One region of the Candidatus Clostridium eludens genome, then DNA from elsewhere that is predicted to be linked to it. Evidence: riboswitches for the same ligand, from Rfam matches in the RefSeq annotation. Region 1 holds a riboswitch; the other holds the start of a gene.
What was found. A riboswitch is a leader RNA that binds a small molecule or an ion and turns the genes downstream of it on or off. The one in region 1 is predicted to bind S-adenosylmethionine.
Positions count from the first base shown of each region.

Region 2: another riboswitch for S-adenosylmethionine. It lies ahead of nifB (nitrogenase cofactor biosynthesis protein NifB); the one in region 1 lies ahead of ACJDU8_RS01565 (amino acid ABC transporter ATP-binding protein).

Region 1 is NZ_JBJHZX010000002.1:20,739-36,742, reverse strand. It holds gene ACJDU8_RS01580 (ABC transporter permease) at 1-638, opposite strand, end outside; gene ACJDU8_RS01575 (ABC transporter substrate-binding protein) at 654-1,751, opposite strand; gene ACJDU8_RS01570 (ROK family transcriptional regulator) at 1,847-3,055, opposite strand; SAM riboswitch class I at 3,608-3,722, shown strand; gene ACJDU8_RS01565 (amino acid ABC transporter ATP-binding protein) at 3,830-4,567, shown strand; gene ACJDU8_RS01560 (amino acid ABC transporter substrate-binding protein) at 4,649-5,464, shown strand; gene ACJDU8_RS01555 (amino acid ABC transporter permease) at 5,480-6,163, shown strand; gene ACJDU8_RS01550 (nucleotidyltransferase substrate binding protein) at 6,340-6,756, shown strand; gene gdhA (NADP-specific glutamate dehydrogenase) at 6,791-8,122, opposite strand; gene ACJDU8_RS01540 (YeiH family protein) at 8,376-9,371, opposite strand; gene ACJDU8_RS01535 (LysR family transcriptional regulator) at 9,483-10,367, shown strand; gene ACJDU8_RS01530 (sigma-54 interaction domain-containing protein) at 10,669-12,114, shown strand; gene ACJDU8_RS01525 (4-hydroxyphenylacetate 3-hydroxylase family protein) at 12,335-13,789, shown strand; gene ACJDU8_RS01520 (NifU family protein) at 13,839-14,120, shown strand; gene ACJDU8_RS01515 (hypothetical protein) at 14,133-14,414, shown strand; gene ACJDU8_RS01510 (acetyl-CoA hydrolase/transferase family protein) at 14,420-15,721, shown strand; gene ACJDU8_RS01505 (hypothetical protein) at 15,763-16,004, shown strand, end outside.
Region 2 is NZ_JBJHZX010000021.1:54,070-70,073, forward strand. It holds gene ACJDU8_RS14470 (nitrogenase component 1) at 1-520, shown strand, start outside; gene ACJDU8_RS14475 (nitrogenase component 1) at 690-2,039, shown strand; SAM riboswitch class I at 2,146-2,249, shown strand; gene nifB (nitrogenase cofactor biosynthesis protein NifB) at 2,425-3,696, shown strand; gene ACJDU8_RS14485 (ABC transporter ATP-binding protein) at 3,812-4,639, shown strand; gene ACJDU8_RS14490 (nitrogenase component 1) at 4,699-6,213, shown strand; gene ACJDU8_RS14495 (nitrogenase component 1) at 6,242-7,753, shown strand; gene ACJDU8_RS14500 (nitrogenase component 1) at 7,792-9,168, shown strand; gene nifH (nitrogenase iron protein) at 9,483-10,301, shown strand; gene mnmM (tRNA 5-(aminomethyl)-2-thiouridylate-methyltransferase MnmM) at 10,569-11,138, shown strand; gene ACJDU8_RS14515 (response regulator) at 11,217-11,930, shown strand; gene ACJDU8_RS14520 (sensor histidine kinase) at 11,943-13,343, shown strand; gene ACJDU8_RS14525 (cell wall-binding repeat-containing protein) at 13,600-16,004, shown strand, end outside.

The DNA of each region.
Region 1 (16,004 bases):
CCATATTTGCCCGATATCATCTCAGCAGCTATAACACTCATCCAGGAACTTCCGATACCTATGGTAAGTCCAGTAAAAATATTAGGAACAGCACTTGGAAAAGATACATATCTTATTAACTGCCATTTGCTTGCATGCATACTTTTTGCGGCTTCTATTAATAGTGAATTAACAGCTTGTGTTCCCGCAATGGTATTAACTAGTATGGGAAAGAATGCTCCTAAGAAAGTTATAAAAATAATACTTCCTTCTACAGATGGAAATGTTAATATTGCTATAGGAATCCAGGCAATTTGGGGAATAGGTCTTAGCATATCGAAAATAGGCAGTATAAAGTTTTCTCCAAATTTGGTTAACCCAATTAAGAATCCAAATATTACTGCTATGGGAAGTGCTACGATGCAGCCTATAAAAATTCTTATGCAGCTGTATAAAGCATGCAGGTAAAATTCTTTCTGAATTATGATTGTTTTAAGAGTTCGAAAAACATCTAATGGTGATGGTAAATTTCCAAACATTAATGGTCTTTTTATATTTAAATTAACCAATAGCTGCCATACAATAATGAATACCAAAATTGAAAATACTTTGCATAATATCTTTTTCATTTTAGAATAAGAAGTAGTATTTTCTTTCATATATTGTCATCTCCTTTATTTTAAAGGCTGCCAATCACCTTTTAGTGAATCTGTACTTGGATATTGAAGATTAGATTCTTTATATGCTTGTTTTATATATTCATCATCAATAAATTTATCTAAATCTACATCCTTAATTTTATTTAGCTTTTTTAAGAAATCCTTACTGCCTTCTAAAGTAACTTTATCCTTATCATATATAACAGAATCAAATCTTATATTCTTAACGATGTTTTTTGTCACATCTACTGGATATTTACTTTCTTCTGCAAATATTTTAGCTGCATCTTCAGGGTTTTCTCTTATATATTTATGGGCTTCTGTCAATGCTTTTAAAAGTGCTATTGTATAATCTTTATTTTTTTCTACCCATGTTCTATCTGCAACAACTCCATCTAAATAATCTATATTTGTATCACTGCCATCTACTAGTACCTTTCCAATTCCTTTATTTTCTATAAGGCTTGGGAATGGCTCCCAAGAAGCATGGGCATCTATTTTATTTTGTTCTATGTTAGTCATTCCAACGGTAACATCTTGATTTAAGATATTAACCTTATCAGTTATTCCGTATTTGTCTAATTCATTAAGCAGCATGCGGTGTGCACTGGAACCTAAAGGTACAGATACATTTTTTCCTACTAGATCTTTAACTGAAGTAATTTTGCTATCCTTTGGTATTAAGATTGCCTGATTCTTTCCTTTCTCTCCCTTTCCATCAAAAGCTAGGAATACTGACTTATAATTTTGAGATGTTTGTCCTTTTTCTCCGTTAATAAGTATTGGCATGTCTCCCATAAATGCAAATTGAAGTTTTCCTGCTACCATATTGTTAGTTAGTGGTGGTCCTGACTGGGCATTAAACCATTCAATTTGAAATTCTTTGTTGGGGTATTTTTCTTCTAAATACTTTTCATAGAGTTTTTTATTTTTTATAATTAATGCTCCCCAAGTTTGAGAAGTGACTGTTTGATATCCTATAGCGATTTTTACCACCTCCTTTTTCGAATTAGTACTACCATTTTGCTGATTATTGGAACATCCCACGAAAAATGTTCCGATCAGTGTCAGGATTAATAACCTTAGCATTATTTTCCTTGAACTTTTTGACATTTTTACTACCTCCTTAATAATAAATATGAATAATAATCACTTGCAGGGTTATACAAGTGTTAATCCACTCCATTTTTCAACTCTTTTAGCAGAAATTATATTTCATTTTCTAAGCATTTCTCAATTACCATAGCTGAAGCACCTATTGATATGGCATCACCACTGAAATACCCGCAGCGGTTAAAAATTACATTTTTACTTTTGGTAGAATTTAAATTTTTCAATGTACTATTAATGCAAACATCATAAAAAAGTTTTGATTTTATTATTAAAGGTCCTGTTAATATAACCAATTTAGGACTTAATAATTTTATATAATTAGATAGACCTGCTCCCAAAATCAATGCAGCATCTGTAATTATATCTATTGATAGCTCATCACCCATCTCAGCTGCTAAACAAACATCGTTATAATCAATCTCTTCTACAGATTTATTTATAATGGTATGTCTACCTTTTTTGATTTTTCGGGAAATGTTTTTTATTATTGCCTTGATGGTGGAATAACATTCTAAGCAGCCATAATTTCCGCACTTACACTGTTCACCATCAATGTCAACTGTCATGTGTCCAAAGGCTTCTTCTTCGTCATTTATTGTTCTTATAAGATTTCCTGAGGAAATTGTTCCTGTTCTTATTCCAATACCACAATTAAAAAAAGCAATATTTTCGATTCCTTTTCCCACACCGTAAAAATATTCTGCAGCAACTGCTGCATTTGCACCATTTTCAACTATAACAGGGCATTTTAATTTTTCCTCTAACATTTCTTTTATGGGTACGTTAGTCCAACTATCTGCAAAAAAGTCAACCGGGTTTTTTATGATCCCATTTTTTATATCTAAAGGTCCAACAGATCCTACTCCTATGCCTAAGAGTTTCATATGACTCAAGTTTAGGTCTGCATAAGCTCTGTTGACAATTTCTACTATTTTTTTTACAGTTTCACAAGGAGTACAAGACTCATCCATATGAAATAGTTCCTTATACAAAATTTTCATTTTTAAATTTGTAATAACTACCTGAGTATAGAGTATTGATATATCAATGCCTATAATATAAAAATCATTTACGTTTATATCATACAAAATTGGCCTTCTCCCGCCTGTAGATTCTCCTATACAACTTTCAACTACTATTTTGCTTTTTTCTAAAGGTTCCATAACATACTTTAATGTGGTCAATTTAATATTTGTCATAGACGAAATTTCATTTTTAGATAAATGTCCATTTTTCTGAAGCAAATTAAATATTTTTTTTTCTTCAAAGCTTAAACTTTTTAGTATATTGGAATTATCTCTCACTGGTACACCTCTTACATTGATAGAATTTAATGAATACTTTTTTCATTTTTGAAATAAGTATTTTAAAAAACTTAATACACTATGAAGATCTATTGTTTTTCGACTTTTTATTCTATATATCATATCTGTTATTTGTACTGTAATAATTTTTAACAATTACTTTTTTCGTTTTTGAAAAAAGTATTGTAAAAAAAATAATTACAATGTACTAATTAAAAAAAGCTAAATTTTACTCTTACAAAATGTAAGAATAAAATTTAGCTTCCAGTTTTTCTGGTCAACTAAATATCAACACATACTTATTTGATCTATGATTCTATTAAATTTTATTTTAGCAACCCTCACATATAATAAAAACCAATCAATTTAATATGTTCAGTAATATTTACGTAGTATTATAAATATATTTTTATATAATGTCAATACATTTTTTAAATAATTTTATTTTAAAGGTTTATGATTTTGCTATTTAATAATTGACACATAAGAATATAATTAGTATAATGTGTAAAGCACAAGTAATGTGAAATATTAAAAAATTAATAAACTAGGTTCTTATCAAGAGAGGTGGAGGGACTGGCCCTATGAAACCCAACAACCGGCATTTATTTTAATATGTATCGGTGTTAATTCCTGCAGAGTTATTTTATACTCTGAAAGATGAGAAAAGTGGCCATTTTATAAATTAATTTGGGATGTTAAAAGCTATTTTTCTTGTTTAAGAAAAATAGCTTTTTTATTTTAAACCAATTGAAAGGGAGGTTGTTTTATGAAATGATAAAAGTTAAAAATTTATACAAGAAGTTTAGTGAACTTACAGTTTTAAAGGGTATTGACCTAGAAATAAAAAAGGGGGAGGTTATTGCAATAATAGGCCCTTCTGGTACAGGAAAATCAACTTTGTTAAGATGCATAAATTATTTAGAAACTCCAGACAAAGGTACCATAGAAATAGGAAAATTAAAAATAGATTTTGAACAAATAACTAAAAAGCAAATACATGAATTGAGGAAGCATACATCTATGGTATTTCAAAGTTATAATCTCTTTAATAATAAAACGGCAATAGAAAATATTATGGAACATTTAACTATAGTAAAAAAATTAAATAAAATTGAAGCGGAGAAGATAGCAATGGATATATTAAGACAGGTTGGACTGGTGGATAAAAGAGATTGTTACCCATCGAAGTTATCAGGCGGTCAGCAGCAAAGAGTTGGTATAGGCAGAGCTATGGCTGTGAATCCGGATATAATGTTATTTGATGAACCTACATCTGCTTTAGATCCTGAATTGGTTGGAGAAGTACTGGATGTTATAAAAAAGCTTGCTGAAAGGGATACCACAATGATTATTGTAACTCACGAAATGAGATTTGCTAAAGAAGCAGCAGATAGAGTCATGTTTATGGATAGTGGAAATATAGTAGAGCAAGGAACTCCAGAGGAGGTATTCGATAATCCTAAGAATCCGCGAACTATAAAATTTTTAGAACAGGTTCAATTTAACTAAATTATGAAACTTAAATTCATATTGCAGTATTACAAAAATTTTAAAGTAAATAATTATTATTAATTTATAGGGGGTATAACCATGAGAAAAATTGGTCTATTAATTAGCGTTTTATTAATATTTGCTGTAGCTGTTACAGGATGTGCATCTAGTAAAGATGACAATAAATCCACAGCTAATCAAACCAGTGATAATAATTTATTATCCAAAATAAAAAAAGATGGAGTAATAAAAATTGGTACTGAAGGAACTTATTCGCCATTTACATTTCACGATAAAAACGGAAAGTTAACTGGTTTTGATGTGGAAATAGCAGAAGAAGTGGCCAAACGTTTAGGTGTAAAAGCTGAATTTGTTGAAACAAAATGGGATGGAATATTTGCTGGATTAGATGCTAAAAGGTTTGACATTATAGTTAATGAGGTTGGAATAAAGCCAGAACGTCAGAAAAAGTATGATTTTTCAACTCCGTATATAGTTACAAAGGGAGCGCTTATAGTTGCTAAGGACAATGAAGATATTAAGAAGTTTGAAGATTTAAAAGGTAAAAAATCCGCACAAACATTAACTAGTAATTATGCTGAACTTGCTAAATCTTATAATGCGGAGGTTGTACAAGATGACGGATTTAATCAGTCCATTGATTTAATACTTTCCAAACGTGCAGATGCAACTATTAATGATAATATATCTTTTTTAGATTTAAAAAAGCAAAAACCAGATATAGCAGTGAAGGTAGTGGATGAACAACCAGATGCAGCTTCCAATGGAATTATGTTTAGAAAAGGAAATAAAGAATTGGTAGATGCCGTAAACAAGGCATTAGCTGATATGAAGTCAGATGGAACTTTTCTAAAAATATCTAATAAATGGTTTAATTCCGATGTATCCAAATAGTGATAGGGTGATAATATGCATATAAGTGATGGAGCAATAAGAATAATACAAATATTACAAGATTCTTTTTTCCCTTTGTTAAAAGCAGGCATTCAATTTACTGTACCACTTACATTAGAATCGTTTATTTTGGGGTTAGTTCTTGCATTAATAACAGCTTTAGCTCGTATATCAAATGTTAAACCTTTTGTATTAGTGGCACGTTTTTATGTATGGATTATAAGGGGAACTCCCTTATTAGTTCAATTATTTATCATATTTTACGGGTTGCCAGCGGTAGGTATAACAATGGATCCACTGCCTGCAGCTATTATTGGATTTACATTGAGCGTGGGAGCGTATAATTCTGAAATAATTAGGGCTGCTATTTTATCAATACCTAAAGGTCAATGGGAGGCGGCATTTTCTATAGGCATGACTAATATTCAAGTAATCCGACGTATTATTTTGCCTCAGGCAGTACGGGTTTCTGTACCGCCTCTGTCTAATTCTTTTATATCACTGGTTAAGGATACTTCACTTGCTGCCAGTATTACCTTAACTGAAATGTTTCAGGTGGCACAAAGAATAACAGCATCAACCTATGAACCTTTGTGGCTATATAGTGAAGCTGCATTTATATATTTAATATTTTGTACGGTGCTGTCTTCAATTCAAAATAAAATTGAACTGAAAGTGGAAAAATACGTATCTATATAAGATAAGGCAAAATGCTTACATTCAAGCATTTTGCCCTATCTATTTGCTAAAAAATTTTAAACTTTGATATAATTTGGTTAAGTTTTACCGTATTATTTTTTAAAAGGATCTGTTCTTTTTTGTGATATAATAAAGGAAATAGAAATAATGGTGTTTAAAGGGGTGAGTATTCATAGTTGAGTGATGATATACGTTGGAAACAAAGATTTTCTAATTATAATAAAGCTGTATTTCAATTAATGGAATTTATAGAAAAAGGTGAACTTAATAAGTTTGAAGTCCAAGGATTAATACAGTGTTTTGAATACACTTTTGAATTGGCATGGAAAACTATGAAAGATTATTTAGAACATGAAGGATTCCAGGTAAAAAGTCCTAGGGGAACTATACAAACAGCCTTTCAAATTGAGTTGATTACAGATGGTCATGTATGGATTGATGCATTGAATAAAAGAAATTTAATGGCACATACTTATGAAGAAGAAGCTGCTTTAAAGGCTGAACAGCTTATAAAGCAAAAATACTATCCTGTAATTAAAGAGTTATTAGATAAGTTGAGGAAAGAAGTTGGAAAGGTAATTTATGAAAAGTAGCTATCACTGCAAGCAGTAATAGCTGCTTTTAAAATTAAACTATTCCCTGCTCCATCATAGCTTCTGCTACTTTTAGAAAGCCGACTATATTGGCACCGACTAAATAGTTTCCTTTGTGACCATAAGTTTTTGCTGCATCGTAGGTACGCTCATGAATGCTGGACATAATGTGGCGCAGGCGGGTATCAACTTCATAAAAAGTCCAGCTTGTACGGATGGAATTTTGACTCATTTCCAGTGCAGAAGTGGCCACTCCGCCGGCATTGGCCGCTTTTCCAGGGGCATAGAGTATTCCTTCACTTTGTAAAAGTTGTACAGCCTCAATGGTTATAGGCATATTTGCACCTTCAACAACCATTTTTACACCATTTTTAATGAGAGTTGAGGCATCTTTTGCATCCAGTTCATTTTGTGTGGCACAAGGCAGGGCAATATCACAAGGAATGGACCATATACCTTTACCTTGGTGATATTCTGCATTTTTGTGAATGGATACATAATCTCTGAGACGGCCGTGGTTAACCAGCTTGATTTTTTTCACTGTTTCTAAATTTACCCCTTCTTTATCATATATCCAACCTGTGGAATCACTAAGAGCTATGACTTTCCCATTTAATGCAGTGGCTTTTTCAGCAGCATAGATAGCTACATTACCTGAACCTGAAATAGTAATTTTCTTGTTTTTAATGGAATCGCTTTTAATTTTCAGCATTTCTTCTGCGAAATAAATTACACCATAACCGGTTGCCTGGGTGCGGGCTAATGATCCCCCGTAAGTTAACCCTTTACCAGTTAAAACACCATGAAAACGATTAGTTAGTCTTTTATACTGACCATAAAGATATCCAATTTCACGGCTTCCAACACCAATATCACCAGCAGGCACATCTGTATCTGGTCCTATATGATGAAAGAGTTCAGTCATGAAACTCTGACAAAATACCATTATTTCATGGTCGGATTTACCTTTGGGATCAAAATCTGCACCGCCTTTACCGCCTCCGATAGGCATACCAGTTAGCGAATTTTTAAAGATCTGCTCAAAACCAAGAAATTTGATAATACTGAGATTAACAGAAGGGTGAAAACGAAGTCCTCCCTTATAAGGGCCAATGGCACTGTTGAATTGCACACGAAATCCACGGTTTACCCTTATTTTTTTGTTATCATCCACCCAAGGTACACGGAACATCAAAGCCCGTTCCGGCTCCACTATACGTTCCAAAAGTCCCATCTCTTTAAAGTGGCTGTTAGAATCAATTACAGGTCTAATAGAATTCAGAACTTCCGTGACAGCTTGAATAAACTCTTTTTGCGAGGCATCTTTTTTAATGAGTTCTTCCAGTACGGAATCAACATAAGACATAATGATCACTCCTATCCTTTAGCAGTAGTTTTAATTATTATAGTAAAAAAAAGCAATTTATACAACATAAAACTGAAAATTAATTTATAAAAACCATATATCATTTTTGTTGAATTAATACATACCAACAATTATAAAAATAACAAATACTACCAGAGATAAGATATCATTACTGGAAAGATCCTCTTGTGGAGAGGCTGAGAGAACATGAGTAAAGTGCATTAATTATATAGCTTAATACACTTATAAACTCTTAAAAAATTCTCATTATAAAATGTTGAACTCCAAGTGAAGTAAGGGCTAAAATTACCCAGCATGTAAAGCCTAATAGAATTGGTCTCATACCACTTTTTACAAGTTGTACAATATTAGTATTTAGTCCTACAGATACCATTGCCATTACAATGACGAACTTTCCACTCTGTAATAAAAATTTAGTAATTACAACTGGTAGAGAAATAAATGTATTAATTACTGATGCAGCTGCAAAGGCAAGTACGAACCAAGGAAATATTTTACTTACACTATAAGAGCCATTTTCACTTTTAGCTTCCTTTTTGGAAGTATAGACAGCCAATGCTAGCGTAATTGGAACAATTGCCAAGGTTCTTGTGAGTTTTACTATAACTGCAAGATTGCCGGCTGCATTACTGTAAGAATAACCAGCAGCTACCACAGATGAAGTATCATTAACAGCTGTTCCACTCCAAAGTCCAAAACATTGATTACTCATACCCAATAAGTGTCCCAGCAATGGAAATAAAAAAGCAGCAATAGCATTAAAAAGAAATATAGTTGATATAGAATGGGCAACTTCTTGTTCACTTGCGTTAATAACTGGAGCTGTTGCTGCAATAGCAGAACCACCACATATAGAAGAACCAACAGCAATGAGGGTTGTTGTTTTTTCATTTATTTTTAATAATTTACCTATAAGATAAGCAGTAATAAATGCTGCTGACAGTGTAAAAATCATTAAAACAATTGTTTGTTTTCCCACTTTAAAAACATTAAAAAGATTCATGCCAAATCCTATAAGAATAATGGAATACTGAAGTAATTTTTTTGCAGTGAAGGTTATACCTTCATTAAAATAAATTGGCCTTTTCCAGAATGCCAAAATCATACCAAATAAAATTCCAAGCACAGGACTACCTACAATAGGAAAAGCATTTCCAATCAGCCATGCCGGAATTGCTATAATTAGTGCAAGTATAATTCCTGGTAACTTATTAATTATTTTTTCCATAATATCTTCCTCCTGTCTGTTTTTCATCATACACCTTGATATTATGTAAGTAAAATATTATTATATTATTATTATAATAAGTATATACTAATGTATAAGGAGCGGAGTATTATGACTTTAAGACACTTTAATATATTTGTTGCTGTATGCGATAAAATGAACATGACTAAGGCTTCTCAAGCACTTTTCATATCTCAGTCAGCAGTTAGTCAGGCAATTTCTGAACTTGAAAGCCACTATGGCGTGCGGCTTTTTGAACGATTATCAAAAAAACTTTACATAACTCAGGCAGGAGAAAAAGTGCTGAGCTATGCCAGGTACATCATTAAGTTAAACACAGAATTAGAAAATGACATGAAAACCTTGCAGCAGTATAGTTCTATACGCATTGGGGCAAGTGTTACTGTCGGAGCTTATGTATTACCTAAACTTGTTTCGTATTTTCAAAAAGCAAATTCTAAAATTGATATAAAAGTACATGAGGAAAATACTAGAAATATTGAAAAAATGCTTCTTCACGATGAAATTGATATAGCACTTGTAGAAGGAGAGACAACAAATCCAGATATTTTAAACAGACCATTTATGGATGATGAACTTATACTTATTTGTGGGTGTAATCATAGATTTGCAAAGCTGTCTTATGTTGAGCCTAATGAACTTCAAAAAGAAAAATTTATTGTTCGAGAAAAGGGAAGTGGAACCCGTAAAACATTTGAGGATAAAATGCTAGAAAACTATTTGACATGGCAAACAGCTTGGACCTGTAATAATACTGATACTATCAAAATTGCAGTTGCAGAAGGATTAGGAGTTTCAGTCATTTCCAGACATTCAGTAATAAATGAATTAGCTTCCAAAATCCTTTATGAAGTACCTGTTAAAGGCATTAAATTTAAGAGGAAGTTTAAAATCATATATCATAAAAACAAATATTTAACAGAAGCAATGAAACATTTTATAGCTTTTATATACAATAAGGTACCCAATATGTAAACTTAGGTGAGCTTCAACTGGCTACTTAAATGGCTCTCCGGCAATAGTATTTCTTAAGTTTTTTACCTGCAGGGTTTTACACGAATTAGAACTTTGTAAAATAACACTGTAGTTACAAATCCCTTTAAATTATTTAATACACTATGTTATATTTTATAATAGACAATAGTTATTATCAATAATATAATTTTTCATGTTATTTGGTTATAATTATATTATACGAGAATGTTATATAGTCACTAACTATGGTGAATTTAAAAAATCTCTGTTGTATTTTGTAATTTTGAAAGGGGATTGTAATATGAAAAATAAGGGGTTATTGGGCTTTGAGGGTGTAAGCAATGGGGATGTAAAGGATTTAGAATCTACAATAAAACAATTGTACCAAATCATTGAGAATTCTTATGATGGTATATATATAACTGATGGGGAGGCAAATACTATATTTTTAAATAAATCCTATGAGAAAATTACCGGAATAGAGAGAAGCGCTATGATAGGAAAGAATATGAGATACCTTGAAAATAACAAGTATATCTCTAAATCCTGTACTCTTATGGTTCTTGAAAGTGGGAAAAATGTTACCATAGAACAGAAATTTAAAACTGGCAAGACCGCAGTTGTTTCAAGTAGTCCTATTTTTAATGACATAGGAGAAATAACAATGGTAGTTACAAATGTGAGAAATGTTACAGAGCTTTATGAGCTTAAAGAACAGGTGAAAAAAAATAGGGAACTTACTCAAAAATATTATTCTCAGCTGGAAGCAATGAAGAAGCAGCTTCTTAAATTTTCAGATATTATAGCAAAAGATGAAAAAATGCTCACTACACTTGAAATGGCACGAAAAGTAGCAAAGGTTGATACTACTGTACTTTTACTTGGGGAAACTGGTGTAGGCAAGGAAAAAGTAGCCAAATATATACATAAAAACAGCAGCAGAAACGGCAAAAGCTTTATAAAAATAGACTGTGGATCTATACCTTACAATCTTATAGAATCGGAACTTTTTGGTTATGAAAAGGGAGCTTTTACTGGTGCAAATAAAGAAGGAAAGATAGGACTCTTTGAACTGGCAGATGGAGGAACTATTTTTTTAGATGAAGTGGGAGAACTTCCCCTTGATATGCAGGTAAAGCTTCTAAGAGCACTTCAAGAGGGGGAGATCAAAAAAGTAGGCGGCACGGACACTGTTAAAATTGATGTAAGGGTAATTGCTGCAACCAATAGAAATTTAGAAGAAATGGTGGAGAAAAAAACTTTTAGAGAGGATTTGTACTATAGGTTAAATGTAGTGCCTATTACAATTTTACCCCTTAGAGAGAGAAAAGATGATATTGAGCCACTCATAAGTCATTTTATGTGTGTATTTAATAAAAAGTATGATTTTAATAAGGTAATTACTGCCGGAGCGGTAGACTCCTTTAAAACATATAAATGGCCGGGAAATGTAAGAGAATTAAAGAATATAATAGAGAGGGTAATAATCATGAGTACAGGAGATAAAATACTGAGGAGTGATTTGCCTATTAAGGAAGTATGGGACAGCAGTGTACCTACTACTGATGTATGGAATAAAAATTTGACTTTAAAAGAAGCTGTGGAAAACTTAGAAGAGTCTATAATAGAAAGCTCTTTAGAGAAACACGGCAATGTAAGAGGAGCTGCTAAAGAGCTGGGAATAGATGCATCCACTTTAGTAAGAAAGAGAAAAAAGTATAAAAATAAGCATGTGTTGCAAAAGTAAAACTTGTTGCAATTATGCATACAACATATATAACTGACAGTATAGGCAGGGAAAAGGGCTCTTATGTATACATAAGGGTCTTTTTGTTGCAATATTGCAACAAAGTCATAATTATATTATGGGGATTAGGGGGCAAAGCGGCGGGATAAAAAGTTGGCATGAAAATTGCTCATGTAATATAGTGCGATGAAAAATATATTTTATGAAGGGAATGATTTTTGTGTCTTTAATGACTGGAGAAGAGTATGTAGAGAGTTTACGTAAATTAAAATTAAATATTTATTACCTGGGGGAAAAAATAGACAACCCAGTGGATAATCCTGTGCTTCGTCCATCTTTAAATTCTGTGAAGATGACTTATGATTTAGCCAAGCAGCCTGAATATGAGGATTTAATGACAGTAAAGTCAAATATAACAGGTGAAAAAATAAATAGATTCACTAACTTGCATCAAAGCAGTGAAGATCTAGTGAAAAAAGTTAAAATGCAGAGATTGTGCGGACAAAAAACTGCGGCTTGTTTCCAAAGATGTGTTGGTATGGATGCATTTAATGCTGTATACAGCACTAGTTTTGAAATAGACAAGCAATACAATACTAATTACTTTGAAAATTTCAAGAAGTTTTTAGCATATGTTCAAGATAAGGATTTAACAGTAGATGGAGCTATGACAGATCCTAAAGGAGATAGAGGACTGTCACCAAGTGAACAGGCTGATCCGGACTTGTTCTTAAGAGTTGTAGAAAGAAGAGAAGATGGTGTAGTTGTAAGAGGAGCAAAGGCTCATCAGACAGGCATATGTAATTCTCATGAAGTACTGGTTATGCCTACTATTGCCATGAGAGCTGAAGACAAGGATTATGCAATAGCTTTTTCCGTTCCTACTGATGCAGAAGGAATAACTATGATAATTGGAAGGCAGTCCTGTGATACCAGAAAAATGGAGAAGGATGCTGACATAGATGTGGGTAATAAAGAATTTGGCGGAGTAGAGGCATTAGTAGTATTTGATGATGTATTTGTTCCAAATGACAGGATATTCTTAAATGGTGAAACAGAATATGCAGGAATGATGGTAGAGAGATTTGCAGGTTATCATAGACAGAGCTACGGCGGATGTAAGGTAGGAGTAGGAGATGTATTAATAGGTGCTGCTGCACTGGCTGCTGACTATAATGGAGCTGCTAAAGCATCTCATATAAAAGATAAATTAATAGAAATGATGCATTTAAATGAAACTCTTTATGCCTGCGGAATTGCCTGCTCAGCTGAAGGACATGCAACAAAAGCCGGAAATTATCAGATAGATTTGCTTCTTGCCAATGTATGTAAGCAAAATGTAACAAGATTTCCTTATGAAATTGTAAGACTGGCAGAGGATATAGCTGGAGGATTAATGGTTACTATGCCTTCTGAAAAAGATTATAGAAGTCCTGAAATAGGAAAATATGTAGAGAAATATTTAGTAGGCGTTGCATCTGTGCCTGTTGAAAATAGAATGAAAATACTTAGATTGATAGAAAATTTATGCCTTGGTACAGCAGCAGTGGGATATAGAACTGAGTCCATGCATGGGGCAGGTTCACCTCAAGCTCAGAGAATAATGATATCAAGACAGGGAAATCTGGCACAGAAAAAGTTACTTGCTAAGAATATAGCAAGGATAGAAGATTAAGGGAGAGGTACTTTTTTACCTTTTCCCTAAAGATGAGGTGCTGTATTTTATGGAACAAAAAGTGTTAAAAGTAATTGAAGAAAAGGTAAGACCTTATTTGAACAGTCATAATGGAGACATTGAAGTTATTGGGGTAAAAGAGGGCATAGTTAAAATAAAACTTTTAGGTCAATGCAGCAATTGTATTTCTGCTAAATATACAGTACAGGATATAGTGGAAGGCTCCATAAAAAATGAAATTCCTGAAATAAAGGCAGTAGAAATTATAGATTATATAAGTGAAGACATCTTAAATCAGGCAAGAAAAATATTAAGCAGGCATCATAGGTAAGGTGAGTATATTTTGGATATAGGAATTAAATATTGCGGAGGATGTAATCCTAAATATGATAGAAAAGAATTTCTATATAGTTTAAGGGAAATTTTTAATTGTAATTTTGAAATAATCCAGACTCATAAAACTTATGATGTAGTTATAGTTTTATGTGGATGTACAAGCTGTTGCGTTGATCACAGCAGGTTTAAATTTAAGTTTGAGAAGATATTAGTAAAATCTGAAGAAGATTTTCATGAAGTTAAAAGTAAATTAAGTAAATACTCAATAGACAGTATAGGGAGGAGATAATCTTTATGGAGTGGGAGTATATATACAAAGAGAAATTGGTAAGTGCAGAAAAGGCTGTTTCAAAAATAGAAAATCACAGCAGAGTAGTTTTTTCACATGCAGTAGGAGAGCCGTCAGATTTAATAAATGCACTGGTTAAAAATAAAGAAAATTATATAGGTTTAGAGATAATTCATATGGTGGCCATGGGTAAGGGTGATTATGTGAAAAAGGGTATGGAAAAATATTTTAGACATAATGCCCTATTTGTAGGTGGAAGTACCAGGGAAGCAGTAAATTCAGGAAGAGCAGATTATACACCTTGTTTTTTCCACGAAGTGCCAAAGTTATTTAAAGAAAGACGGCTGCCTGTGGATGTGGCACTTATTCAGGTAAGTGAACCAGATGAATACGGCTACTGCAGTTTTGGAGTTTCCAATGATTATACTAAACCGGCAGCAGAAAATGCCAGGTTTGTAATTGCAGAAGTAAATAAAAATATGCCGAGGATACTTGGAGATTCTTTTATACATGTATCAGATATTGATTATATAGTGAAAGCTTCACATCCATTAATAGAATTGCAGCCACCTAAATTAGGAGAAGTGGAAAAAGCTATAGGAAAGCATTGTGCCTCTTTAATTGAAGATGGATCCACTCTTCAACTTGGCATAGGAGCTATACCGGATGCTGTGCTTATGTTTTTGAAGGACAAGAAAGATCTTGGAATACATTCTGAGATGATATCAGATGGTGTAGTGGAATTGGTGAAGGCAGGAGTTATTAATAATAAGAAAAAAACTCTTCACCCTGGGAAAATAATTGTAACATTTTTAATGGGTACGAAGAAATTATATAACTTTGTAAATAATAATCCAATGGTAGAAACTTATTCTGTAGATTATGTAAACAACCCGCTTATAATTATGAAAAATGATAATATGATTTCCATAAATTCCTGTGTTCAGGTGGATTTAATGGGACAGATATGTTCTGAAAGTGTGGGATTAAAACAGATAAGCGGAGTAGGAGGCCAGGTGGATTTTATTAGAGGAGCTAACCTGTCAAAGGGCGGAAAAGCTATTATAGCTATTCCTTCTACAGCAGCTAAGGGTAAGGTTTCAAGAATAGTTCCACTTTTAGATACTGGAGCGGCAGTTACAACTTCCAGAAATGAAGTGGATTATATAGTAACAGAATTTGGGGTTGCAAGTCTTAAAGGAAAGACTTTAAAAAATAGAGCCAAGGCACTTATAAATATTGCACATCCAAACTTTAAGGAATCTTTGAAAGAAGAGTTTCAATCAAGATTTAATTGTAAATTTTAATTTGAGTTGAGTTTAAAATAAATTAGTAGAGGAGAAGGGTTATGTTAACAAAAAGAGAATATGGAAAGGAACAACCATATACAGCGGCAGGTCCGTTTAAAATACGTGTTCCGGGAATTCATTACAAATTTGAACTGGCAGATTATATTCAAGGGCTTTTAATGTGTGCTGTATGTCTTGGGGCACTTCCAATGCTTCAGCAATATTTGGGCATGCCCTTTGAAGTTGCATTAGCTATTGTTGTTCTTAATGGAATACTTTATTGTGCTCATGTTTTTCTGGG
Region 2 (16,004 bases), on a different contig from region 1:
TTCATCTTATGCACATAGTCTTATTTCAGTTTTGCGTGAATTAGGGATAGGTGTTGATGGTTCTGTGGTATTCCATCACGATCCTGTTTATGATGGTGGACATGAGAATCAGGATACGCTGAATGAACTTATAAGCACTTACGGAGATATTCCTAATTTTACAGTAAGTAAAACACAGGCATTCCAACTAAATGCCCTATTTAAACGAGTAAAGACAGATTTTGTAATAATTCGACATCAAGGACTTGCACCTGAAGCGGCAAAACTTGGTATCCCATCTTTAGCCATGGGTGATGAGCATTTTCCTGTTGGTTATGATGGAATAATTCGGACAGGTGAGGTTCTATTAGATATTCTTGCAAGAAAGAAGTTTAATGAGGTTCTTTCTAGACACGTTAAAAGTCCATATAATGAATGGTGGCTTAGCCAAAATGATCCATTTTTGCTTGCAAAGCATCCTGAAGTGCTTGATGAAAGAGTAAAACTTGAAGTGTTTGATGAAATAGCAAAAACTGTGTAAGTAAGTTGCACTGACACTTTGGTTATGGACGGGCAGGACTAAGTAATTTAGGATACACTGTGTAAGCAGGTGATCCTCTAACTATTAGCTCTAATAAAGTAATCAAAAAATAAAAAACTGCGAAAACGTAGTAAAAAAAATTTCTTAAGAATATATGAGGAGGATTAGAGTGGCTGAGACTAAGATAAATAAAAAAAGTAGTACAATAGTACATCCCCATTATGCTTGTGCAGTGGGTGGTGCATATACTGCAGTAGCAATTAAGAATGGTGTTCCAATTGCGAATTGTGGTCCGGGATGTATGTACAAACAATATTTTTTTATGGGATTTGAAAATGGTTTTCAAGGTTCTACCAGTACTGGTGGAGGTAATGTTGCCAGTGTAAATGTAGGTGAGAATGATATAGTATTTGGAGGTGAAAAAAAACTTGATGATTTAATAAAATCAGTTTTAGCAATTTACAAGGGTGAATTATTTGTGGTAGCTACAGGTTGCACTGGAGAACTTATAGGAGATGATGTTGGAGCAATTGTAAAGAAATACCGTGAGGCAGGTTACCCTATAGTGTATGCAGATACAGCTGGCTTCAAAGGTTCAAACCTTATAGGTCATGAAATTGTTGTGGAAGCAATCATAGACCAATTCGTTGGAGATTATAAAGGTGAAAAGAAAAAAGGATTAATTAATTTGTGGTTTGAGACACCTTTTTTTAATACAAATTGGCGTGGAGACTATCTGGAGATTGTAAGGATTTTAAAGAACGTAGGTTTTGAAGTAAATGTACTTTTTGGACCACAAAGTGGTGGAGCGAAGGAATGGAAGGAAATTCCTAAAGCACAATTTAATCTTGTAATATCACCGTGGGTAGGAGTGAATATTGCGAAACATTTAGAAAAAAAATATAATCAGCCTTATTTGCATATTCCTGTAATACCTATTGGTGAGGAAGCTACTACTGCTTTTATAAGACAATTAGTTGAATATGCAGGAATCGATGCTGAAAAATCAGAAGCGTTCATTGCAGAAGAAGCAGAATTGTATTATTATTTTTTAGATTCTTTTTCACACTTTTTTGCAGAGTATTGGTACGGCTTGCCTTCTCGATTTTCTGTTGTAGGAGACAGTGCGTATACACTTGCCTATACAAAATTTCTATCAGATCAGGTTGGACTTATACCTGTAAAGCAAATCATTACGGATAATCCGCCAGAGCAATTTAGAGAGAAAATAAGTAAGGAATTTAGGAATCTATCAGAAGGTGTATCTGTGGAAGTAGAATATATTGAAGATGGTTATCTTGCAGAAAAATCACTTTCAGAAGCCGATTTTGGTTCAGGAGTTCCATTGATATTAGGTTCATCATGGGAATCTGATGTAGCACGAGAAAAAAATGCATTACTAATAGAAATAGATCCGCCTTCTTCTGAGACAGTAGTACTGAACAGATGTCATATAGGATATAGAGGTGCCCTGCAGTTGATAGAGAGAATTTATACGTCAACTGTAGGTGGAAAATAAAAAATAATAATTATAAAAAATTAACTATTGACAAAACATCTAAAAAATTGTATAGTATCATCAATAAGTAAAGAAACTTAAAGTTGATTAAAATTTAATATAGAATTTCTTATCAAGAGAGGCGGAGGGACTGGCCCTATGATGCCCGGCAACCTGAATATTATTTATTCAATGGTGCTAATTCCTGCGGGGTAACCTGAAAGATGAGATATTAAGAAAGATTTAAACTTCTTACATTTCATCTGTGAGAAGTTTTTTACTTATATAATATTAATTTCGATACTTTAGTTGACCAGACACACTGGAGACTAAATAAACTGAATTTTATTCGGTTTATTTAGTCTTTTTTTATATTTAAGTTATCTAGAAAGGAGATAAATAAAATATGAGTGTAGATTTTGCAAGAAGTATAGAGGAGAGGACATTAACGCATCCATGTTACAACTGTATTTCTCACAAGTATGCAAGAATGCATATTCCTGTAGCACCAAAGTGTAATGTTAGTTGTAATTTTTGTAATAGAAAATACGATTGTGTGAATGAAACTAGGCCGGGAGTAACCAGTGAAGTTTTAACACCTAAAAAGGCCAGAGATAAATTTAATATAGTAAAAAACAAAGTGAAAAATTTGACTGTGGTAGGTATAGCAGGTCCGGGAGATCCGCTGGCAAATTTTGAAGAAACTAAAAAGTCTATAGAATTAATAAAAAAGGAATCGCCGGATATCACGTTTTGTCTTTCTACTAATGGATTGATGCTGCCTTTTTATGCAGATGAAATAATAAGACTGGGAGTCACTCATGTGACTATAACTATAAATGCAGTTGATCCTAAAATAAGTGCAAAGATATACAAATTTGTTAATTATTTAGGCAATGTACTTGAAGGGGAAGAGGCAGGAAATATATTATTGAATAATCAATTGTCAGGTCTTAGGTATATTACTCAAAAGGGTGTAATATGCAAGGTAAATATTGTAATGATAAAGGGAATCAATAGTAATCACATTCCTGAAATAGTGAAAAAGGTTAAGGAATGTGGAGCATATATGACAAATATTATGCCTCTTATACCGGTTAAAGACAGTGTATTTGAAAATATGCCTACAGTGAGTGATCTGGAGCTAAATGATATGAGAAAAAAATGCCAGCTAGATTTAAAGCAGATGTATCACTGCAAACAATGTAGAGCAGATGCAATAGGAACTTTAGATAAGGATATATCCGGTGAATTTAGAGGTGACAATGAAGAAGGTTTTAAAGGAGAAAATGTAATTGATCTTAAAAATAAAGGAAAACTTTACAAGGAAAGTAATTATAGATTTGCAGTTGCAACTAAGTCTGGCGTAAATGTAGATGCACATTTTGGACATGTGTCACAATTCTATATATACGATGTAGTAAATGGAAAGATTGAATTTAAGGAAAAAAGAATTATAAATAAATATTGCAATGGCATAGAGGAATGTGACGGACATGACAATAAAATATCAAATATTTTAAGAACTATAGAGGATTGCAATGCAGTACTTGTATTAAGAATAGGTTTTGAGCCTTTAAGCAAATTACGTGAAAAGGGAATAAAGGTATTTCAAATGTATTTTAATATAGAACAGGGCATAAAAAAAGCTATAGAATTACTTGAAAAAGATTCGTAAAAAACATTAAAAGTATTCCAAATGCAGAAGAAAGAGCCAAAGTGAATAAATTTGATAAATATACTAAAGATTCATCACCAAATTTTGTAGTTGAAGATTAGAGGGGGGGAGTTAAGTGAGTAAAGTAGTTGAAGAATTAAAGCCTGATGATTATAAAATTATAGTTAAAGATGTACAGAAATTTTATAATATAAAATCTGAAGGTAACCAAAAAGTGGATGAATTTTTAGCTCTGGATAGTTTGAATTTAAAAATAAAACAAGGAGAATTTATAACTATTGTAGGGCCTAGTGGATGTGGAAAATCAACTTTTTTAGATGTTCTAGCTGGATTATCTAAACCTACATCAGGCGAAATATATATAGATGATAAATTGATTACAGGACCAGATCTGGATAGAGGTATTATCTTTCAGGGATATGCACTGTTTCCTTGGAGAACTGTAGAACAAAATATTGAATTTGGCCTTGAAATAAAAGGTGTACCAAAGGATAAAAGAAGAGAAATAAGTAATAAATTTATTAAGCTTGTAGGATTAAGCAATTTTGAAAAAAGATATCCACATGAGTTATCGGGAGGTATGAAACAGAGGGTAGCAATTGCAAGAGCTTTAGCCTATGATCCTGATGTTTTACTTATGGATGAGCCTTTTGCTGCAGTAGATGCCCAAACTAGGGAACTGCTTCAGGAAGAATTGTTAAATATATGGGAAGAAACTAATAAAACTATTGTATTTATAACTCATAGTATTGAAGAAGCAGTATTTTTAGCGGATAGAGTAGTGGTAATGGCTTCTAATCCAGGCAGGATTAAAGAGATTATTGAAATAAACCTTCCAAGGCCCAGAAGCACCGTTAATGTAAGGATGTCTCAAGAATTTAATTCTAATAGAAATCGAATATGGGAATTACTTCATGATAATGATAAAAAATATGTGATTTAGAAATTATAATTTTGGCAACAATTGTATTTTATTAGTTAAATCAAGGGAGGATATAACATATGAAGAAATTCAATCTTAATACTTCTGTAGTAGACACCCGTGAGCAGCGGCTGGGGACTATTATTGGCTGGAAAACTGGAAAAGCTTCAGAGCTTTCTAAAGACTCTGCCTTTACTTGTGCAGGCTGTAAAGGAAATGGAGGAAAGAGGCTTTGTGAGGCTACAGGGCCTTTTACACAAGGTTCTACTTGCAGTGAGCAAATGGTAGAATGTCAGGCAGGAAATGTAAGAGATGCAGTTTTAATTCAGCATGCACCCATAGGCTGTGGAGCTGGTCAGGTAATCTATAATTCTATATATAGAAATGGACTTGCTATTAGAAATTTGCCTATAGAAAATATAAAAATAATTAACACCAATATGAAAGAAACAGATATGGTATTTGGGGCACTTGACAAATTGGAACGGTCTATAAGAGATGCTTGGGATAGACATCATCCCAGGGCAATATTTATTGGAACATCCTGTGCATCAGGAATAATCGGAGAGGATGTAGATAGTGTAGCCACCAAAATGCAGGAAGAACTTAATATTCCGGTTATTCCTATGTATTGTGAAGGATTTAGATCGAAGCACTGGAGCACGGGGTTTGACGCTACCCAGCATGGAATTTTAAGGCAGCTAGTTAGAAAAAATCCTAAGAAACAAGAGAATTTAGTAAATATAATTAACCTTTGGGGCAGTGATGTATTCACGCCTATGCTGGCAGAGTTAGGACTTGAAGTTAACTATGTTATAGATTTAGCTAAAGTGGAAGATTTAGAAAGGCTTTCAGAAGCTGCAGCTACTGTTACCTTCTGTAACACTTTAGGTTCTTATATGGCGGCTGCTTTAGAAGAGCATTTTGGAGTACCTGAAGTTAAGGCACCTCAACCTTATGGAATCGCAGGAACGGATGCATGGTTAAGAGAGTTAGCAAGAGTTACACATAGAGAAAAAGAAGCGGAAATATATATAGAAAAAGAACATAAAAGAATAGCACCTAAAATAGAAGAACTTAAAAAATTATTAAAAGGTAAAAAGGGTTATGCGGCTACAGGTTCAGCTTATTCTCATGGGCTTATTGCAGTGCTTAAAGAACTTGGAATTCAGGTAGATGGATCTTTAGTATTTCACCATGACCCGATATATGACAATAATGATTCTAGCAAGGATACTCTTAAATTCCTAGTGGATAACTATGAGGATGTTGCTAATTTTAGTGTAAGTAACAGGCAGCAGTTTCAGTTTTATGGGTTGCTTAAAAATGTAAACCCAGATTTTATTCTTATCAGGCATAATGGACTAGCCCCTCTGGCCTCCCGAATGGGAATTCCTGCAGCTCCACTGGGAGATGAACACCATGCCATAGGCTACAGCGGAATTTTAAATTTAGGTGAAACCATTTTGGAAATACTTCAGCATAAAAGATTTCATCAGGATTTATCAGAGCATACTAAGCTGCCTTATACAAAATGGTGGCTTGAGCAGAAAGATCCGTATATATTAGAAAAAAATAGTTTTGTGCAAATTTAATGGAATAGTTATTAGGGGATGATAATTTATGAAAGTTAACTTAAACACTTCTGTGGTAAAGACCCGTGAACAACGCCTTGGCACTATAATTGGATGGAAAACCGGAAGAACTTCAGAGCTTTCTAAAGATTCGGCATATACCTGTGGAGGATGTAAAGGTAATGGAGGAAAGAGGCTTTGTGAAGCCATAGGTCCTTTTACCCAGGGGTCAAGCTGTAGTGAAAGAATGGTGGAGTGTCAGGCAGGAGAGGTGAGAGATGCAATTTTAATTCAACATTCTCCCATAGGTTGTGGAACCAGCCAGGTAGCTTGTAATTCTATATATCGTAATGGCCTTGCAAATAGAAAATTACCTGTAGAAAATATGAAAGTAATTAATACTAATATAAAGGAAACAGATATGGTATTTGGAGCACTTGAAAAATTAGAACGATCTATAAGGGATGCTTGGGAGAGGCATCATCCTAAAGCAATTTTTGTTGCAACCTCTTGTGTTACTGGTATTATTGGAGAGGATATAGATAGTGTGGCAAGTAAATTGCATGAAGAGTTTCAAATTCCTATTGTTCCTATGTATTGTGAAGGCTTTAGGTCAAAGCACTGGAGTACAGGATTTGATGCTACCCAGCATGGAATCTTAAAATATATAGTTCGTAAAAGCTCTAAAAAACAAGAAGATCTGGTAAATGTAATTAATCTTTGGGGCAGCGATGTATTTACTCCAATGTTAGCTGAATTGGATCTTAGGGTTAACTATGTAGTGGATATGGCAAAGGTAGAGGATCTAGAACAGCTTTCAGAAGCTGCTGCTACGGTTTCATTTTGTCATACATTATCTTCTTACCTGGCAGCTGGATTGGAAGAGCAATTTGGGGTTCCAGAAGTTAAAGCCCCTCAACCTTATGGAATTGCTGGAACAGATGCATGGATAAGAGAATTAGCGAGAGTTACCCATAGGGAGGAAAAAGCAGAAGCATATATAGAAAAAGAACATAAAAGAATAGCACCCAGGATAAAAGAACTTAAAAAATTACTGAGTGGTAAAAAAGGTTATGCAGCTACAGGCTCAGCTTATTCCCATGGCCTTATTGCAGTGCTTGGGGAGCTTGGTATTCAGGTGGATGGTTCCTTAGTATTTCATCATGATCCTGTATATGATAATAATGATCCTACTAAAGATTCCCTGAAGTTTTTGGTAGACAACTATGGTGATGTTCCTAATTTTAGTGTAAGTAATAGACAGCAGTATCAATTCTATGGACTGCTTAAAAATGTTAATCCTGATTTTATTATTATAAGACATGCAGGACTTGCCTCTTTAGCTTCCCGTATGGGTATACCGGCAGTTCCACTTGGAGATGAACATCATGCGGTAGGTTACCAGGGAATTTTAAATTTAGGAGAAACTGTTTTAGATATACTTGCACATAAAAAATTCCATGAGGATCTATCTTCTCATGTTAAATTACCTTATACAAAATGGTGGCTTGATCAGAGGGATCCTTATATATTAGAAAAGCAACATTATGTTATATATTAGAAAAATAGCAGTGACTTTATAGAATAGGAGTGGATATAGTGTCCAATATAGAAATAGAATTAAAAGATATAAATAAAACTATAGAAAAATCAAATTCTATTGAACAGATTAGGTATGGATGTGCCCTGGGAGCTGTACACAGTGCTTTTGCAATTCCTAGAGTAATTCCTATTGCCCATTGTGGTCCGGGTTGTGTGGACAAACAAACTGCCAACATAGCTTTTTATAATGGATTTCAAGGAGGAGGCTATGGAGGAGGTTCTGTTGTTCCAAGTTCAAATATTTATGAAAAAGAAGTTGTATTTGGTGGTGAAGACAGATTAAGAGAACTTATAGATGCAACCTTTAAAGTCTTAGACGCAGATTTATTTGTAGTTATGACTGGGTGTATTCCAGACACTGTGGGAGATGATGTAGGAGCTGTAGTAGGAGAATTTCAGGATGAAGGACGTCCTATAGTATATGCAGAAACAGGTGGATTTAAGGGAAATAATTTCACAGGACATGAACTGGTTACAGAAGCTATTATTGATCAATATGTAGGTGACTATGATGGACCTTTAGAAAAGGGGCTTGTAAATGTGTGGTCACTACTTCCTTACCATAATACTTTCTGGAGAGGAGATCTTACAGAAATCAAAAGAATTTTGGAAGGTATAGGTTTAAAAGTTAATATATTATTTGGACATGAAAGTGCGGGGGTTTCAGAGTGGAAAAATATTAAAAAAGCACAATTTAATTTAGTACTATCTCCGTGGCTTGGTCTTAAGACAGCAGAAAAATTAAAGAAAAAATATAAACAGCCTTATTTACACATTCCTGTAATTCCAATAGGAGCAAAGGAAACCAGCAGTTTTTTAAGGAAAGTAGTAGAATTTTCAGGTATTGATAAAATTAAAGCTGAAGAATTTATTGAAAAAGAAGAAAAGAAGTATTATGAGTATCTAGAAGATTTTTCTGATTTTTATGCAGAGTATTGGTGGGGGTTACCAGCAAAGTTTGCTACTATAGGTGACAGTGCATATAATTTAGCTTTAACAAAATTTTTGGTAAATCAATTAGGATTAATACCTGCCATACAAATTATTACTGAAGATCCACCTGAAAGATATAGAAATAGTATTCGGGAAGAATATAAAAAAATAGCAGATGATGTTTCAGTAGATATAGAATTTGAAGAAGACAGTTATACTATTCATGAAAAAATAAGAAAAACAGACTTTGGTCATAAACCGCCTATTATTTTTGGAACTACCTGGGAGAGAGATCTGACTAAAGAATTAAAAGGTTCTATAGTTGAAGTAGGTTTTCCAGCGTCCTATGAACTGGTACTTTCAAAATCTTATGTAGGATATAGAGGCGCTCTTACTTTGCTTGAGAAGATATATACTACTGTAGTTGGAGCTAGTGCATAATTTTAATATCAAGTGATTCTTAGGTTCAGATGGAGTTTGCTTATAAGGATGAACTCTCTCCAGCTGAACATTATTAACAGTATTCTTAGTGTCTTCAGCGCTTAGAATACGTTATCCTTTAGGGGAAGAACTTATCCAGGAATGCAGCAGTGCTTATTTCCCACTTTGATAGAAAAGCAGAGAACCAAAATTTTTAATTTTGTGTGAATCGCTTTCGCAGAGTGCGATGGGGGTGTTAGCAATGGTAGTGACGGGATAAATATAGTTTAAATAAATTTAATAATAATATTTTCAATTTGAGGAGGAACATATATATGAGACAAGTAGCTATTTATGGAAAAGGTGGAATAGGGAAATCTACAACCACACAAAATTTAACAGCAGGTTTAGCTGAGCTAGGGAAAAATGTTATGGTGGTAGGTTGTGATCCTAAAGCTGATTCTACTAGACTTCTTTTAGGGGGACTTGCACAAAAGACGGTGCTAGATACTTTAAGAGAAGAAGGAGAAGATGTAGAATTAGATTATATAATGAAAACAGGTTTTGGTGGAATAAAATGCGTTGAGTCCGGTGGACCGGAACCTGGAGTAGGATGTGCAGGAAGAGGAATAATTACATCTATAAACATGCTGGAGAGGTTAGGAGCATATACTGATGACTTAGACTATGTTTTTTATGATGTATTAGGTGATGTTGTGTGTGGAGGCTTTGCTATGCCTATCCGTGAAGGAAAAGCTAAAGAAATATATATTGTGGCAAGTGGTGAAATGATGGCACTTTACGCAGCAAATAATATATCAAAAGGAATAAAAAAATATGCTAAAAAAGGTGGAGTAAGATTAGGTGGAATTATTTGCAACAGTAGAAATGTAGACAATGAAAAGAAATTATTGGAAACTTTTGCAAAAGAATTAGGCACTCAGCTAATTTACTTTGTTCCAAGGGATAATGTGGTTCAAAAAGCTGAAATCCACAAGCAGACAGTAATACAATTTGACTCTGATGAGAATCAGGCAGTTGAGTATAGGTCTCTTGCAAAATCAATAGAAGAAAATGAGCTGTTTGTAATTCCAAAACCTATGAGCCAGGAAAGACTTGAAGAAATATTCTTAGAGCATGGACTTATAGACTAAAACTTTTAAATGAAACACTAGCTTACAAGCTTTTCATTTCTCCATTTAGATCAAGTTTAACATAGCCAGGTATCTTCCTACATGTACTAATTTCATATATAATTGAAGATTGTGGGAAGGTATCTGGTGATGATTTACATATATAGTAATTAAGCCGTATCAATATTTAGGTATCTTAAAAATATGTTACTTTCTGCAATAACGAAATATGATATAATTTTAATGTATTTTAATTACACAACTATATAATATGGAGTTAACAGAGCTATGAATAAAAATTATTTTACTAATGCAGTTTCTATTGCTAAAGATATATGTATAAAGAAACTGAAAGAAGGAGACATTGCAGTAGATGCCACTATGGGAAATGGAAATGATACTGTATTTTTAGCGGAAATTGTGGGACAGTCAGGAAAGATATATGCTTTTGATATACAACAGGATGCTATTAAAAATACACAAAAAAAGATAGTTGAGAAAAATATTTTTAAATATGTAAAGCTTATAAATGACGGACATGAAAATATTGACAATCATATAACTGAAAAAGTGAAACTTGTTATTTTTAACCTTGGATATTTACCCAAAGGGGAACATTCTATTACAACTAAGGCAGATACTACACTTGCAGCACTTAAAAAGGCATTAAATTTAATTGATGAAAATGGAGTAGTAATTTTGGTAGTATATTACGGCCATGAGCAGGGGAAATATGAAAAAACATCTTTAGAGAAATATGTAAAAACTTTAGACCAAAAGAAATATAACGTGGTTGAAATGGATTTTGTCAATCAAATTAATAGCCCACCTATGCTTATTATAATTGAGAAAAGGTAGGGGGATTTTTAGCAGCAAGGAGATTTTTGTAAAAAGAATCCTTGCTATTTTAAATTTTTAATGGTTGTGGTGAAGGGAATGAATATTATTGTGAATAAATATGAGAAAAAAATATTTGTGGTAGATGATGAAGTGAAGATTACAGAGGTCATAAAATCTTATCTTGAAAATAGTGGATATGCTGTATATATGGCATATAATGGTGTGGATGCTATGAATTTATTTAAAAAAATAAATCCTGATCTTATAATTTTAGATTTAATGCTTCCTGATATTTGTGGAGAAGATATTTGTGAAATGGTAAGAAAAAGATCAAAAGTTCCTATTATAATGCTTACTGGGAAAACAGATGAAGAAGATATACTTAATGGGCTTGATATAGGGGCAGATGATTATATGACAAAACCCTTTAGTCCGAGGCAACTTGTAGCTAGGGTGAAAGCTTTACTTAGAAGAACTGATGATAAGCTTGGAGAAAATAATTCTTTACTTTCACTTAACCATAATGATTTGATAATTAATGATTTAAATTATGAAGTTAAAAAAGCAGGTAATATAGTTAACCTTACACTTATTGAATACAATATATTAATAACTATGGTTAGATATCCCGGAAAAATTTTTACCAGAGAAGAGTTAATCACTGTTGCATTAGGAGAGAATTTTAAAGGATATGATAGAACTATTGATTCTCATATAAAGAATTTAAGATACAAAATAGAAGACGATCCTAAAGAACCAGAATATATTTTAACAATCAGAGGCATAGGCTATAAATTTGGAGGTGTTTAGGGGGTACTTTATATGAAAGATAGTTTAAGAAGTAGATTGACCCTATCCTATATACTTATTTCCCTTGTATGTATATTAACCATAAGTATTCTCACAAATGTATTCCTTGAAAAACAATTCAGGGAATACACTATTCGTAACCAGGAGCGTAAAAATGAAGAAATAGCTGACTTAATAGGTAAGCAATATAGTGATAGTGGGGTATGGAATTACACTGCCATTGAGGATATAGGAGTTAATGTTATTGAGCAAGGAATGATTATAAAAGTAATAGATAATCATGGTAAAGTAGTATGGGATGCAGCTGTCCATAACAATGGGTTATGTAAGCAGATGTTAGATGACATGGTTAACAAAATGAGCAGACATTATAATAATTGGGATGGAAAATACCGGGTTAAGGAATATTCAGTTTATCATGATAAAAATAAAATAGGAAATGTAGTAGTAGGTTATTATGGCCCATTTTACTATAATGATAATGATTTTGCGTTTATTCATGCACTAAATAAGCTCCTTATAGATACAGGTATATTTTCTTTATTTTTTGCACTAATATTAGGTGGATTTATGGCTAAATGGCTGAGCAATCCTATTACAAGAGTCATTAGAGCAGCAGAAAGCATTTCTAAAGGTTATTTTAAAAATAGAGTTAAAGAAAAATCTAGAACAAAAGAAATTAAATTATTGATTTCCACAATTAATAATTTAGCTGAAACTTTAGAAAGGCAGGAATTATTGAGAAAGAGAATGTCAGCTGATGTTGCGCATGAACTGAGGACTCCCCTTGCAACCATTCAGAGTTATATGGAAGCAATGATAGATGGTATATGGAGACCAGACAAGGAAAGATTAATGAGCTGTCATGAGGAAATAATGCGAATAACTAGGTTGGTTGGAGATCTAGAAAAATTGGCAAAGTATGAAAGCCAAAACTATAAATTAAATAAAACTGAATATGACATTTATGAACAGATACAAAGTATAATATACAATTTTGAAGCTAATTTTAAAAATAAAGGTGTAAAACTCCATCTTTATGGGAGAAGTGAAAATATAGTTGCCGAAAGAGATAAAATAAGTCAGGTTATAATAAATTTAATATCCAATGCGTTAAAATATACTCCAGAACATGGGTTGGTAGAAATAAGAGTGGGAGGAAAAAAAGGTATGGTAAGAATAAGTGTGAAAGATACTGGAATTGGAATTTGTCCAGAGGATTTACCCTCCGTTTTTGAAAGATTTTATCGTGCAGATAAATCTAGAAATAAATTAACAGGTGGTTCTGGAATAGGATTAACAATAGCTAAAACTATTGTGGATTTACATAAAGGAAGAATAACAGTACAGAATAATTTTGATAAGGGGACAGAATTTATAGTTTTATTACCCAAAGCATCTTTTGATAAATGACTAGTCAGTATATTGATAGTTAGTTAAAAAAATATTAACAATTTCTCCATAAAATCTCCATAGTATTTTTGTAAAATATAAGTTTTGTATTGACAAACAGCTTAAAGTGTATTAACATAGTAAAAAAATAATAATGCTATCAGATTACTTGAGCTAACTAGAAAGCTAGAGGCTAATAGTTCCTTTTAATTAAATTAAAAGGAGTTGTTAGCCTTTTTTAGTTAGTTTTAGTTAATGATTTTAAGGAGGTAAAGTTATGAATAAGAAAAGAGTACTGTCTATAGTACTTACATTTGCACTGGCAATAACAACTCTAAGTACTAATATAAGCTTATCTGCTGTTAGAGCAGCATCTGGAGAAGTAACGAGAACAAGTGGCTCTGACAGGTATCAGACAGCAGCTCAAGTTGCTGTGACAAATTGGACAGCCCCAGATAATGTAGTATTAGTGTCAGGTGAAGGTTATGCAGATGCAATAAGCGCTTCTGTACTGGCTAAGAAATTAGATGCACCTATACTTTTAACTACTCCAAAAGTTTTAAATTTATACACAAAAACAGCACTGGATACATTAAAACCAAAGAACATATATGTTATTGGAGGTAATGCCTCTATTTATAAAGAAGTTAGAGATTCTTTGAAAGACTCCTATAATATTATTGAACTTGGCGGTGCTAATAGATATGAAACTAATGCAGCTGTAGCAAAAAAACTTGTAGAACTGGGAGTAGATCCATCTAATGCAATTTTAGTTGGAGGAGAAGGATTTTCAGATGCTTTAACAGTTGCTTCAATTGCAGCTGCAAAAGAACAAATATTATTACTTGGCACTAATGATTTAAATTATATAAAACCTGTTACAGATTTTATAAATCAGTATAAATCAAGTATTACCGTAGTAGGAACTAATTTTGTTATTAATGATGATACCTATAAAGCCATTAATGGAGTAAAAAGGATAAATGGAGGCACAGATAGGTTTGATACAAATCTTAAAGTTCTAGATGCTTTTAAAGGCGATATAAAAACATCCAAATTTTATGTGGCAAATGCAAGTGGTGATGGTTATGCAGATGCTCTAGTTGCATCAGTATTAGCAGGTAAAAATGAAGCACCGCTGGTGTTATTGGATAATGAAACATCTAAATCTACTGCTAATGCTATTGATTATCTAAAAACAAATTTAACTGATTCATCAGAAGTTGAAGTTTTAGGTGGAACTGGTGTTATTCCAGAAAACATTGTTACTAAAATAAATGGTTACATATCAGCAGGTGGCTCAAGTAGTTCGGGAGGTTCAACCACTGGCTCAAGTAGCTCGGGAACTTCAACTACTGTACAGACTTTTACAGGGTATATTCAGGATGAAGATTGTTTTATTAGTTATGCACCAAACTATGGTGATGATACAAAAATGTGTTTATCAATGAAGTCCTGTGCGGCTAGTGGATATGGAATAACGGCCCTCCAAAGTGATGGCAGCTATAAATTCTATTATTTTGATGGCAATTTTGCAACTTTTGCTGATGGAAAAACCTTTGATGGTACTGGTTCACAGCTATCTGCATGGAATTTAATACAAAATACCTCCAAGAAGGATCATGTTACCATAACTGTAACGGGAACTTTAAAGGGAGATACAAAGGTTTCTCCAAATGATGGCAAGAGCTATCCAGTAATAACAGTATCCTCTTTAAGAGAATCATCAAGTAGCTCCGGCAGTTCGGGAGGTTCAGGTAGTTCAGGCAGTTCAGGAAACAATGTTTCAGATTTAAATGACGGAGGTAACCATAGTGGAGATTATACAATCTCCACTACCGGAACTTTTGGACCTGTAGATTCAGATAAGGCTACGACAGTAAATGGGAATGTACAAATTAAGTACAATGCCTCATCAACTGATTCAATAACTTTACAGGATTTAAATATTAATGGAACACTTGCAGTTGATTTTGGAGAAGGTAATGTAACGCTAAATAATGTGATAGTAAATGGTGTAAAAGTTGCAAATGTAGGTTCAAATTCACTACATGTTAAAGGAGATACTTCTATAGGTTCTCTTATTGTAAATGATAGTAATGATGATGCTCATATAATTATTGAAGGAAATGCAATTATAACAAATACCACTATAAATGCAGGTGCCAAGCTTGAAGTAGCAAGTGATGCAACGAATGCTAAACCCTTTGAAAATGTTACTATAGCTTCTGCAGCGGCTGCCAATAATGTTGTTCTCACAGGAGGCTTTAATAATATTACAGTTTCAAGTGCAGGGGCAGATCTTGATTTACAAGAAAGTACAGTAGGAACTTTGCTAGTTAGTTCAGAAGCAAAAGCTGCAAAGATAAAAACAGCAGATAAAACTACTATAGATGATTTAAGTGTTAATGCTCCTATAAGTGTTACTGGAAATGGGCGTATTGCTAATGCAAATTTAGGTGTTAGTGGAATAACTGTAGAAAAAGCTCCAACAAATATTGCCATAGTAAAAGGAGTTACGGCAACAGTTGAAGGAAAGACTAAAGATGAGAGCAACACCACAGTAATAGGAGAAGTACTAACAACTCTTCCGACATTGAGCAGTATAGAGATAACAGCACCAGCAGCTAAACTTAATTATATAGTAAGAGATAAACTGGATATCACAGGTATGCAAGTAAC